3 regions of the Photobacterium sanguinicancri genome follow, and region 3 is predicted to be linked to each of the others. Evidence: riboswitches for the same ligand, from Rfam matches in the RefSeq annotation. Region 3 holds a riboswitch; each other region holds the start of a gene.
What was found. Region 3 has a riboswitch for thiamine pyrophosphate ahead of thiC (phosphomethylpyrimidine synthase ThiC). Riboswitches for the same ligand answer to the same signal wherever they lie in the genome.

Region 1 (4,252 bases), 360 kb from region 3:
CCACCTATCTTGGTAGTTGTGAGGATCTTGATTCACTGTACCGCTAAGGGTGGCTAACGGTTTAGCAAAACGTTGTGATGCTAACACTAATGAGCAACACAGTAGCATTTGCCACAATGCCAATAAGGCTCCCGCTGCTAGGTCAAAGTCGTAACGTAGGGCTTGGTAAATCGCAAGCTCGATGGTGGTGGCTTTTGGTCCGCCACCGAGCGACATGATCACCGCAAAACTAGTGAAACACAGCATAAAGATTAAGCCGATCACGTGCGGTAATTGCTGCTGTAATCGAGGCCACGCCACTAAGCGAAATTTGTCCCACCCAGTAATACCTAAATGTGCGGCGAGCTGATGTTGCTCGTGAGGGATCCCTTCTAAACTTTGCAGTAACAAACGCACGGCAAGGGGGAGGTTTAAAAAGATGTGGGCCAGTAAGATCCCGCTTAAACCATAAATATTGAGCTGGATATCTACACCAATAGCGGCAAGCCATTGATTAATTAAGCCACTTTTACCGTATATCGACAGTAAACCAAACACCGCGACCAAGACGGGTAGTACCAGCGTCATGGCAAAGATACGCAGTAATAGAGCTCGTCCAATAAATTGGCGGCGAGAAAGTGCATAGGCGACGGGAATCGCGGGAACAACACTTAATAGGGTTGATAGGAATGCTTGGTAGAAACTAAACCCAGTAACGTGGCGTAAATAGGGGTCGTGCCATAAAGTGAGAGGTGATAATTCGTCGGCTTGGCCGAGTAGGGCGCTAATGGCTAATACCATTAACGCCAAGATGCACCCAGCAGCGGTAATGCCGGGTAGTAACGAGGTAAAGCGAGTGTTCAAACGAGATATGCCTTTATTGCGTTAACGCATGTTGCCATTCGCGGATCCAGCTACGGCGCTGTTTAGCAACCTCAGTAGCATCAAACTCCAGTGCTTTTTCAGGTACAGTTAATTGGTTGAAACCATCAGGAAGCGGCTGGGATGTCACTGGATACATCCAATTACCTGTTGCCATATTGGATTGGAAGCCATCACTAACAATGAAATCCATAAATTGATCGGCTAACTTGGGGTGTGGGCTATTTTTGAGCTTGGCGGCCACTTCTACTTGCATGTAATGCCCTTCACTGAAATCTGCGGCGATATATTGATTCTTCTGTTCAGCGATGATGTGGTAAGCCGGAGAGGTGGTGTATGACAACACCATATCAGCTTCGCCTTTGAGGAACATGCTATATGCTTCAGACCAGCCTTTGGTGACGGTCACTGTTTTCTTTGCCATTTGCTGCCATGCATTGGTGGATTGATCGCCATACACTGACTTCATCCATAGCATCAAACCTTGTCCAGGGGTGGAAGTACGAGGATCTTGGTAAAGGATCGATAGATCGTCACGTTCCACTAATTCTTTTAAGCTCTTTGGCGGGTTTTTCAGTTTAGTGCTGTCGTAAACAAACGCAAAGTAACCGTAATCGTAAGGTACGAAGGTGTTGTCATTCCAGCCATTAGGCAAGATAACCTTGCTGGTATCGACTTTGTGCTGCGCTAATAAACCGGTTTTTTTTGCTTCTTCGATAAGGTTGTTATCGAGTCCCAATAGAATATCGGCTTTGCTGTTTCGGCCTTCAAGGCGAACACGATTTAAAATTGAGACGCCATCATCTAGCGCGACTAAATTCAACGTACAGTCACACTCGGCTTCAAATGCTTTTTTAATCGCAGGACCGGGGCCCCAATCAGAGGCAAATGAGCCATAGGTGTACACAGTTAATGTTGCTTTTGCGTCTTGTTCGGCGGCAAATACACTGCTGGTCGCAAGCGTTAAAGTCAGTAGAGGTAGTAGTTTTTTCACAAAGCGCTCCTGATGCCGTTGCATCCTGCTGGCAATAAATCAAATGAGCGAGGGTTGAGAAAAAGGTGGCTTAAGGGAGTATCTGGCTAGATAAACAGTACTTAGCGACTTCTCAATTCCTACGCCAGTATTAGCTGGTTCAGGTTCTGTGGGTTCTGCGTGTGCAATCTCAGCTGAAGAAAGCGTAAGCCTTCTTGTTAGCTCCCCAATGAGAACGTCGTCATTGTAATGGTGCAAGCGTGGTGTTGCTAGGGGACGGGGACAATGATTGGCATTATTTTGCCTCGTTCAGTGCCCAGTCGTAATCATAATCGATATTTTTCAGTGTCACTGGAGTGGTGCGGTATTGATTCAGGTGTCGCTGGAGCTGCGCCGTATTGCCGAAGTCAGCTTGATACCAATCGTATATAGACGACAGTTGGGTCTTGTTATTCGTGCTGATAACGCCTTTTTTACTATTGATGAATTGCTTGGCGGCGAGATCAAGTAAGTGGTCACTATTGCTGGCAGTGAAGGCATGTACTTGTAGATTAGGGCAACCTAGGCTAGCGCAGTTCACCGCATAATGAATACGGTTGTCTTGCCAAATCGGACGTAAGATTCGGTGCTCAATATCATTTAAAGTGAGCTTTTTGCCGTTCACGGTCACGACGTCATCATCCCACGGCCCAAAGCTAAACAACCCACCGATCTTCGTTATCGACTTGATTGGGTAATTATCAACAATGAGTTGTACTGTGAGAGCATTGTAGAGGTTGACCCAATAGGCAAATTGCTCCGCCTTACGGTATTTTAAAGGATTGATTTTACTCATTTCGCGAACGTAGCGATCGAGCTGCCACTTTCCCTCTTGATCGACTTGGTTATAGCTAAATAGCGTTTGATCGCCCTGCTGCACTATGTGGCGGTTGAGCGTCTGTTGCCATAATTGATGGTTGATTGGCATGCTGTTGGCTTCATTACTGCTTTGCCAATATGACCATAAATCCGCTTTGGGAGCTGCGAACACAGTGCTACTGACGAGAAAAATGAATGCCGCAAAAACAAGATGAAAGGTAAGTAAAAGACGAGACTGCATAATCAACCTTTTTAATCAGTAATAACCTAACAACTATAGACCGAGGTGACGGGCTTTTTATTGCAGGTTTTACAATCGGTTGAATGAGAGTGTTGGGTAAAGCGTTAAATAGAACAACACCCCACTAACGCAGGGTGTTGTGACACTGATGTAATTGAGTCAGTAAATACTAACAAACGTAATATTTACTTTAAAAATTCAGGAATATTATCTTCGTAAGCCGCAATTTTATCTTCATGTTGCAGCGTTAGCCCGATGTTATCTAAGCCGTTCAATAAGCAGTGACGGCGGAACTCATCAATCTCGAAATGGTATTGTTTGTTGTTAGCAATCACTAACATCTTTTCCAAATCAACGTTGATCTCTGCGCCTTCGGTACTTTCAACAAATTGAAAAATCTCATCAACTTCGTGCTCGGTTAAGCGTACTGGAACCATTTGATTGTTTATGGAGTTACCGTAAAAAATGTCGGCAAAGCTTGGCGCGATCATCACTTGAATACCGTAATCTGCTAGCGCCCAAGGTGCATGTTCACGCGAAGAGCCGCAACCGAAGTTCTCACGTGCAAGTAAAATACTTGCACCTTGGTAGCGAGGCGCATTCATCACAAACTCAGGGTTCGCTTGCTTACCTGCATCATCAAGAAAACGCCAGTCATGGAACAAGTGTTTACCAAAGCCTGTGCGCGTCACTTTTTGTAGAAATTGCTTAGGAATGATTGCGTCGGTATCGATATTCGCGGTATCTAGCGGCACGACCAAGCCTGTATGTTGTTTAAAACCTGCCATTGTTATCTTCCTCTCGATTATGCCGTTGCGCTGTCTAAGTCGCGAATATCTACAAAATGGCCAGCACACGCTGCCGCCGCTGCCATTGCAGGGCTGACAAGGTGGGTACGGCCATCACGGCCTTGGCGACCTTCAAAGTTACGGTTGCTGGTGGAGGCGCAGCGCTCTTTTGGCCCTAGGCGGTCGTTGTTCATCGCTAGACACATCGAGCAGCCTGGTAGGCGCCATTCAAAGCCGGCATCGATGAAAATTTTATCCAACCCTTCTTGTTCTGCTTGGGCTTTGACTTGCTCAGATCCCGGAACAACGAGTGCTTGAACATTGGCGGCGACTTTGCGCCCTTTCGCGATAGCGGCGGCGGCGCGCATATCTTCAATGCGAGAATTGGTACAAGAGCCAATAAAGACTTTATCAATTGAAAAGTCCGACAGCGTCTTGCCCGCTTCTAGCCCCATATAGGCCAAGGCTTTTTCCGCTGAGGCTTTTTCGACTGGGTCGGCAAAGTCAGCTGGGCTCGGGATAGGTGTATCA
Region 2 (4,252 bases), on a different replicon from region 3:
ACCTCCAGATAACCTGCTGCAGTTTTGTCTTTTTCATTAACTTGTCCAGTCATGACAAAGCGCGTTTCTACATACGGATGTAACTTGTCTTGCATCCAACCCGTTGTAACAGGAGTCATCGATTCGCTTGCACTTGCGTTCACAGTGAATGTTGAACACAGCGCAACGAATAGCCAAAGCACAACAAAGTGCAATGACATTTTGCTTTTAGGCATGTCTAATTTTTCCTTAAAAAATGAATAATATGAGTGTTAGTTAAACGCTCTTATTCTCATTCTTTAAAGACACAAACCTTGAGATGGATCCGCCTACCCTTGTGAAGGATTGGCTCAGTGAATGGAGGGAAATACGGGACAGTACTTAGCAGCCACAATACGACTACAACGAGTATGAAGTACGTGAATATAGCTTGATCATTGACTTGGTGGTGATCAAAATTTATCAGGTGTTCTGATAAGTCACATTTATGGACAGATTGGCCGTCTTTAGATTGAGATTGAGATTGAGATGCACCATCAATAAAGCCGCTACCATCACCAATATTGTTTGCCTGCAGAACAGTAGAAATCGCAGAATCACTATTGCCATAGTTTACTTTACAACCTTGGATAAAACTCATATTACTGGCGAGACAGAAACAGATAACCCAACCCACTAATAATAGTGCGTTACGAGTTAGTTTATGTGTGTTTCGACTTGAGAGCATATCTAAACTACAGATGTCTATGTGATGGTAAACGTAGCAATATGACTGAACTAAAATAATAAAGTTCAATTTTTTCGCTGGGCCGATAAATTTCATGACTTAAAGCGATTGAATGTCGCAGAAAGCTTATTCAAAAAACTGGATAAATTAAAATGAGTAAGTTAATAATCTCCATGGCAATGACTAGTATCTACACTTTTCGGTCAACTTTTGCGCAAGCCGCGTATTTAATTTCGGTTGGGTTGATCCGCCCAGTAGTTTTGGATACGAGTTTAATGACTTACCATACCTGCGCCAATTTATGATTTGCTAATGCTTGCTTTTCCGAAACTCACTTCTGTCCATAAACAAGTTAAAACGATTACTCCCGAAACGTATTAGCATCAAAACAAGCCTCCTCACTTCCAGCCTATCTCGATTACGGTTAGCACGTTCCATTTAAATATCTGTGATAAATGAGGTAAATTCGCGCCGAATTAAAAATCTAGAATGAAGTATTCTCATGATCTCTGCCGCAATTTTCGAGACGGATTACGGAATTTAATGGGCAACACTTGGAAACACTGCCGCCCTAGATTTCGATAACCAAATTACATTAGTTTTATACCCACAAACTTTTTCAAAAAATCTGCGGGTATTAGCTTATCCAATCAAGTTGCGTACTGCTGTTCTCGGGCATTCGGCATGACAAATTGCCGAAACCAGTGCAATACTGTCGACGCCTGTCGCTATAACCGCATCAAGGTTTGATGCATTAATCCCGCCGATTGCCACTATAGGTAAGGAGCTTTGCGCGACGGCATTCGCCAGCCCGTCAATGCCCCACTCTTTTTGTATATTGGTTTTCGTCGGGGTCGCAAAGATTGCGCTCAGCCCGATGTAATCGATAGGTAAATGTTTGGCTTCAACCAGTTGCTGTTCATTTTCAACCGACAGTCCCAGTATCTTGTCTTTACCAATCAGCTGGCGTGCGATGTTAGCTGGCATATCTGACTGGCCCAGATGTACACCGTCGGCATCTACAGCCAAGGCCACATCGACACGATCATTAATAATTAGTGGAACCCCAGTGTCCTGCAAAATCGTTTTAACGGCTAAGGCTCTTTCAATAAAAGTACGTACATCACCATGCTTTTCTCGAACCTGTACCATAGTCACACCGCCAATGACGGCTTCTTTGACCACCGTTTTCATGGTTTCAAGATCTTGCAGATCATCAGTCACCAGATATAAACGACACGAACGCATTATTTCCTCCAAAACTAAGCCTCCAAAACTAAGCCTCCCAAACTAGGCCTGCCAAACTAAGCCAGCTTCAGACGCTGGATTAACGTTTCTTCATCAAGCTGATACAGGGTATCGAGCAAATTACACTGCAAGCTACCTGGGCCTTTCGACTGTTCGGCTGCGATTTCGCCCGCTACGCCAAGTATCGCCGCGGCTGCTAATCCCGTCTCTTCTCCGATAGCCGCAAAAGCACCAGTCAGTGCACTGAGAGTACACCCCATCCCTGTTACATAAGGCATCATGGCATGACCATTACGTAGCTGGCTCTGTCCTTCATTGGTGACAACAAAATCAATCTCACCTGAAATAACAACATTGCATTGATATTCTCGGCTCAGGAAACGCGCCGCATCCACTGCCGCTTCCGTGCTATCAAGCGCATCAACGCCTTTGTTTTGCCCTTTTTCACCTGCCAAGGAAATGATTTCAGAAGCATTGCCTCGAATAATCAACTTATTAGCTGCTTTGGCAAGCTGGCGGGAGGTGTCTGTTCGTAAGCGGCTAGCACCACAGCCAACAGGATCAAGCACTATCGTTTTATTATGAATATTTGCCTGCTCGACAGCGAACACCATACGTGGCACCCATTCGCTGTCCAATGTGCCGATATTAATGACCAAAGCACCAGCAAAAGACATCATTTCCGCCATTTCTTCACGAGAATGTGCCATGATCGGCGAAGCACCAATGGCCAGTAGCGCATTGGCAGTATTGTTCATTACGACATAGTTGGTCAGGTTCACAACCAGTGGTTTCTGCTCACGGACTGCATGCAGAGCGTTAATGATGGTTTGTGTGTTCATGTTTTCCCTCAGCGATTGCCATTATCAATTGCGGTAACGGATAGGAAGAACCTGAGGGAAGAAACTGATATGAATGCTGGGGCTGGATTGGCATATCTTGGTCCAGCCGAGCCAAGGATGTTGATAAATATAAATCAAACCATCATTCGCTAGACATATAGTTCCCTACGACAGTATTAACTGAATCAGGTTCTACGGGTCTCGCAACATGCGATCTCAGCCTTTCGGCCCCCCGACTATCTTTTCGAATAGTAACAAGCTCATTGAAAGAACAACAGATAAAACTAAATCATGTTTTAGTCTTCGCTGAGTACTCAGTGTTCCCTAGCGCTGTGCTGTCCCGGGCCAGCCCCGAGTCTACCCCAAGCTTCCTTTAAATAATCCACGAAAATCTGAACTTCAATGTCTATTGAGATAGCTAATAAAAAAGCCCCGCTTCACTCATAACATGAAACGGGGCTTTTCTCTGCTTAATTTCAAGCGCTCAATATCCGCTACCTAATCCCTATTCCATGGATAAATCTTTTCTGTGGTATGCTTTTGAAAAAACTCATAATTGTGCTGCATGAAGTCATCTTTTTTGAGTGCTTTAGGGTTCCACTGCTTAAGATCCAAATCAAAATCGAAATCAGGCGTAGTTAAGTGCAGCTGACTGAACTTACGTTTCGCTATTCTATAAACCACCGTGTTCGGCTCATGACAATCGAACATGATCTGTTGGTTTGGTTCATTGTTCACGCTCAGCATTCCTTGATAAGGCGACAAAGCGCTGCATGGCGTCTGCTTAATGAAGGTAAAAAGAAAATCGCCGTCATAAGTGGTGTTCAGGTAGATAACCAATTGACGATCCACATCGACTTGGCGAAATACCAGCTGTTTAGTATGCGGTGTACGCGCGCTCTGCATCGCGGTGGTATCAGGGCTAATCAGTTGGCTGTTTATCCATAACCAACCCATATCGTTTCTCATATAGGTTAATGCTCGATATGTCTGGTAGCCGAAATAGCTAAATATCAAGAGCCCTATCACGCAAAGAGTCAGCAAAATCTTCAACAACTTTGCCATTTAATTTGCCTCAGCCTGAACACAAACTTTACAGTGGTTCACCACGTTATTCATACCTCTACCCTGCGCTATATGGTTGTTACATTTAAAAAGTTAGCTATCACTTCAAAATGATACTTTATAACACAGTGTGAGTCTTTACCGCTTGGTGTCAACTGTTTACCTCTTGCTCGATAACAAACCAAGCCTGAAATCAATCATGAGCAAAGGAGTAATAAAGGGCCTTCTTTGATTTAGTCCAATTTGATTACTGATCAGGCATAAGATCTAATACAGCAGCCCCACGACAACACCAACCACAAAGATCACCAAGTATAAGCCCATGCGATTGTGGCTTTTATGGGCCGTGGTTGGTCTGATCTCTGGTTCAACTAGCAATTGCTGCGCATTC
Region 3 (4,252 bases):
ACTTTAACGTCTTCTTTATTCGGTAAGCCAAGGTGCTCTTTAGGCGTAACGTAACAGAGCATGGCACAGCCGTACCAACCTATCATGGCAGCACCAATACCCGAGGTAATGTGATCGTAACCAGGGGCAATATCGGTAGTCAGCGGGCCTAATGTATAGAAAGGGGCTTCATGGCAGTGCTTAAGTTGCTCTTCCATGTTTTCTTTAATCATGTGCATTGGGACATGACCCGGGCCTTCGATCATCACCTGTACATCGTATTCCCAAGCTACTTTCGTTAACTCACCTAGGGTGCGTAGCTCACTAAATTGTGCTTCATCGTTCGCATCGGCCACAGAGCCTGGACGCAAGCCATCGCCTAACGAGAGTGAAATATCGTACTTGGCACAAATTTCACAGATCTCACGGAAATGAAGGTACAAGAAACTTTCTTCATGGTGAGCCAGACACCACTTCGCCATGATAGAACCACCGCGAGACACTATGCCAGTCACGCGTTTTGCCGTCATAGGCACATAGCGCAGCAATACACCCGCATGAATAGTAAAGTAATCGACCCCTTGCTCAGCTTGTTCTAGTAACGTATCGCGGAAAACGTCCCAAGTGAGGTTTTCGGCGATGCCATTCACTTTTTCAAGCGCTTGGTACATCGGCACTGTGCCAATAGGGACAGGGCTATTGCGAATGATCCACTCGCGTGTTTCGTGAATATTACGCCCTGTCGATAAATCCATCACAGTATCGCCGCCCCAACGGGTCGACCACACTAACTTCTCGACTTCTTCTTCAATAGAAGAGCTCACTGAAGAGTTGCCGATATTGGCATTCACTTTAACTAAGAAGTTACGGCCAATGATCATTGGCTCTGATTCAGGGTGATTAATATTGGCAGGGATGATTGCTCGACCTTCAGCAATTTCTTTACGAACAAACTCAGCTGAAATTTCTTCTGGTAGATTAGCGCCAAAATTCATACCGGGGTGCTGATGATTCAACACTTCATCACGGTATTTAGCGCGTCCCATATTCTCGCGAATCGCGATGTATTCCATTTCAGGCGTTATCACACCTTGGCGCGCATAATGCAGCTGAGTAACACGTTGCCCTTCTTTTGCACGACGAATACGCGCTCGCTCACCAAAGCGAAGGTCATCTAGAGTGTCATCAGCAAGACGCTCTTTAGAATAAATGGAACTCAGGCCATCAAGCAGGTTGGTATCGTTACGTTCAGCGATCCAAGCCTCTCGCACTTTTGGCAATCCCGCATAGATATCGATATCTTGCTCGGGATCAGTGTAGAAGCCAGAAGTATCGTACACACGGATCGCTTCATTCGGTTCTAAGATAGGCTGATCTTTAGTTCCGCCCACTAAGCTATCGGCCAGTGCAATTTCTCGCATCGGTACTTGGATATCAGGGCGACTACCTTCGATATATACCTTCTGGGAGTTCGGGTATGGTTGGGCGGTAAGTGAATCTATAAATTGTTTAGCTTCCAGTCTCGCTTGTTTGCGAATCGACATAGCAAAATCCTTACGGTTCCATGGTTGGGATATTTGCTTGACGGATTGGTGCATAAACAAGAGGCGTACACGTAGGGTGTGCAGCATCATCTGACAGCTTAACGGTGATGAAAGGAAATACAGGTACCGTTAAACAGAAGATTTTCTCTTGTTCCCTTCGCAGGTATTAGCCTGATCAGGTTCTACGGATCCCGCAATGCGGTCTCAGCCAAATGGCACTCCGACAAGTTTCAGCAAGGAGTATAGGGAAGGGAAGAAAGCGCAGCAAGGAAGAAACCAATAAATTTGGCCTAAGCACCATAAAAAAGAAAGGCTGCAAAAGCAGCCCCAACTATTATTTTGAAAATTTCTTCACTAATGCTTTGAGTAATGATGAATGCGTCTCTCTCAATTCACCCAGCTTATGAGTGATTTTAGGAGCACCTTCATCATCAAAAAGTTTTGGTACAGCGACACGCTGTGAAGAGTAAATTCCAGTATGACCACTAAAGTAATACGCGGTATAACAGGCTATTGCGAAATACAGCATATGGTCAGCACCAAACAACTCAACCCCCATAATGGTACAAGCCAGTGGTGTATTGGTCGCAGCAGCAAAAACTGCTAAAAAGCCAAGCGCGGCAAATAAATCAACGGGCGCCCCAAGTAGCCAAGCCATGGTGTTACCAAGCGTAGCCCCCACAAAGAACAGTGGTGTAACTTCACCACCCTTATAACCTGCGGCCAAAGTAATTGCGGTTAATAACAACTTCAAAGCCCAGCTATACCATTCTGCGCCACCTTCTTGAAACGCGCTTAAAATACTAACGCCCCCTTCACGAGTGCTATAAACACCAAGGCCGATATAATCGTAATTACCAATCCACTGGGTTAGGCCAATCACAATCAAGCCTCCCGTTACGACGATCACATAGGGGTTCTTAAGGGTCGCTTTAAAGATATCTTTAAACGCATGGGTCAACTCACCAAACAAATAGCCAGCTAAGCCAAACGCAACTGAACCAATAATAATTTTAACCATTAACCAAAGATCAACCTTGAGTACCTGATCAAATAAGGTGATATTTTGAAGAAAATCGATTCGGTAGTGAGTGTGGTGAGCCCCTAATGCAGAGCAGACAAAGTCAGCAAGAATAGCAGCAAATAAGGCGGGGATGATGGCATCGTAACGCAGTCGGCCAATTGCCAATACTTCCAATGCAAAAATAGCCCCCGTTAATGGAGTACCAAAAACAGCACCAAAGCCAGCCGCAACACCAGAAATCAAAATAAGCCGAGTATCGGCTTCATTCAACTTAAAGAGACGAGCAAGCCAGTGTGTGGTTGCGCCACCAATTTGCACCGCCGTACCTTCTCGACCCGCCGAACCACCAAATAAATGTGTAATAACCGTCGTAATTAATACCAAGGGGCCCATACGTGTTGGGATCCCTGCACCCGGTTGGTGAATTTCATCCATGATAAGGTTATTGCCACCTTCGGAGTTTTTACCCAAGTTACGATAGCAATAGACAATCACAATACCCGCTAAGGGCAATAAATAAATCAACCAAGGGTTATCAACACGAGTCGCTGTCGCTGTACTTAATATCCACAAAAAGAACGCATTTAGTGAACCAACAAGGATAGCAACAGGAGTAATCAGAAGTGTCCAGCGAATGATCTGGATAAATATTTTAGGATTTGCACTTAGAGGGTGAGCCATACTATCTCTGTTTATCTCTTAATGAATTTTTAAGGATAGACAATATGATAGTTAATTACCCCACCATAGATAGATCTATCCTAACTATAGCAGGAGTCATTATCTCAGTATGAGCGGTTAAGGTGGAACTCCATCACCCGTGATCGGCTCGATCGCCGTTCAGCGAATAAATCCTACTCTCAAATACAAACAACAACAAGACCAAGATCAATAGATAATAATAAAAATAAAATTTGAGGCGACAGAAACGAAAAAGGCTCTAGCATTTCTGCTAGAGCCTTAAAGATGGCAGGGGTGGAGAGATTCGAACTCCCAACACGCGGATTTGGAATCCGCTGCTCTGCCAATTGGAGCTACACCCCTATTAGTTATTTTAAAGACTTAACTCTGTCTAAATAAGTGGCGGAGCGGACGGGACTCGAACCCGCGACCCCCGGCGTGACAGGCCGGTATTCTAACCAACTGAACTACCGCTCCACACGGTGATAAACAGTTGCCTGTCTATCCGATAAATGTCGTTCAATACACTTATCTAAATTTAAAGCCTGGCGATGACCTACTCTCACATGGGGAGACCCCACACTACCATCGGCGCTATTACGTTTCACTACTGAGTTCGGCATGGGATCAGGTGGGTCCATAATGCTATGGTCGCCAAGCAAATTCGGTTTATCTTACGCCGTTGGCGGAAGATACAATCTGGGAAAATCTAACTAGTTACAATATCGTTCTTAACACGCATTCAAGCGTTTATGGAGTCCGTAAAACCCCTTGGGTGTTGTATGGTTAAGCCTCACGGGCAATTAGTACAGGTTAGCTCAATGCCTCGCAGCACTTACACACCCTGCCTATCAACGTCGTAGTCTTCGACAACCCTTTAGAGACCTTAAAGGTCTAGAGATGACTCATCTTGAGGCTCGCTTCGCGCTTAGATGCTTTCAGCGCTTATCGATTCCGAACGTAGCTACCGGGCAATGCTATTGGCATAACAACCCGAACACCAGCGGTTCGTCCACTCCGGTCC

Region 1: another riboswitch for thiamine pyrophosphate. It lies ahead of thiB (thiamine ABC transporter substrate binding subunit); the one in region 3 lies ahead of thiC (phosphomethylpyrimidine synthase ThiC).
Region 2: another riboswitch for thiamine pyrophosphate. It lies ahead of thiM (hydroxyethylthiazole kinase); the one in region 3 lies ahead of thiC (phosphomethylpyrimidine synthase ThiC).

The regions. Positions count from the first base shown of each region.
Region 1 covers NZ_AP024850.1:3,262,428-3,266,679, reverse strand. Annotated here, with positions in the region: gene thiP (thiamine/thiamine pyrophosphate ABC transporter permease ThiP) at 1-843, opposite strand, end outside; gene thiB (thiamine ABC transporter substrate binding subunit) at 857-1,855, opposite strand; TPP riboswitch at 1,955-2,073, opposite strand; gene OCU87_RS14960 (DUF547 domain-containing protein) at 2,130-2,933, opposite strand; gene leuD (3-isopropylmalate dehydratase small subunit) at 3,119-3,721, opposite strand; gene leuC (3-isopropylmalate dehydratase large subunit) at 3,739-4,252, opposite strand, start outside.
Region 2 covers NZ_AP024851.1:1,430,288-1,434,539, forward strand. Annotated here, with positions in the region: gene OCU87_RS23320 (protein-disulfide reductase DsbD family protein) at 1-215, opposite strand, end outside; gene thiE (thiamine phosphate synthase) at 1,349-1,954, opposite strand; gene thiM (hydroxyethylthiazole kinase) at 2,011-2,796, opposite strand; TPP riboswitch at 2,942-3,041, opposite strand; gene OCU87_RS23335 (hypothetical protein) at 3,295-3,765, opposite strand; gene OCU87_RS23340 (hypothetical protein) at 4,129-4,252, opposite strand, start outside.
Region 3 covers NZ_AP024850.1:3,624,528-3,628,779, forward strand. Annotated here, with positions in the region: gene thiC (phosphomethylpyrimidine synthase ThiC) at 1-1,523, opposite strand, end outside; TPP riboswitch at 1,659-1,756, opposite strand; gene OCU87_RS16695 (voltage-gated chloride channel family protein) at 1,858-3,228, opposite strand; fluoride riboswitch at 3,312-3,375, opposite strand; tRNA gene OCU87_RS16700 (tRNA-Trp) at 3,515-3,591, opposite strand; tRNA gene OCU87_RS16705 (tRNA-Asp) at 3,629-3,705, opposite strand; rRNA gene rrf (5S ribosomal RNA) at 3,772-3,887, opposite strand; rRNA gene OCU87_RS16715 (23S ribosomal RNA) at 4,011-4,252, opposite strand, start outside.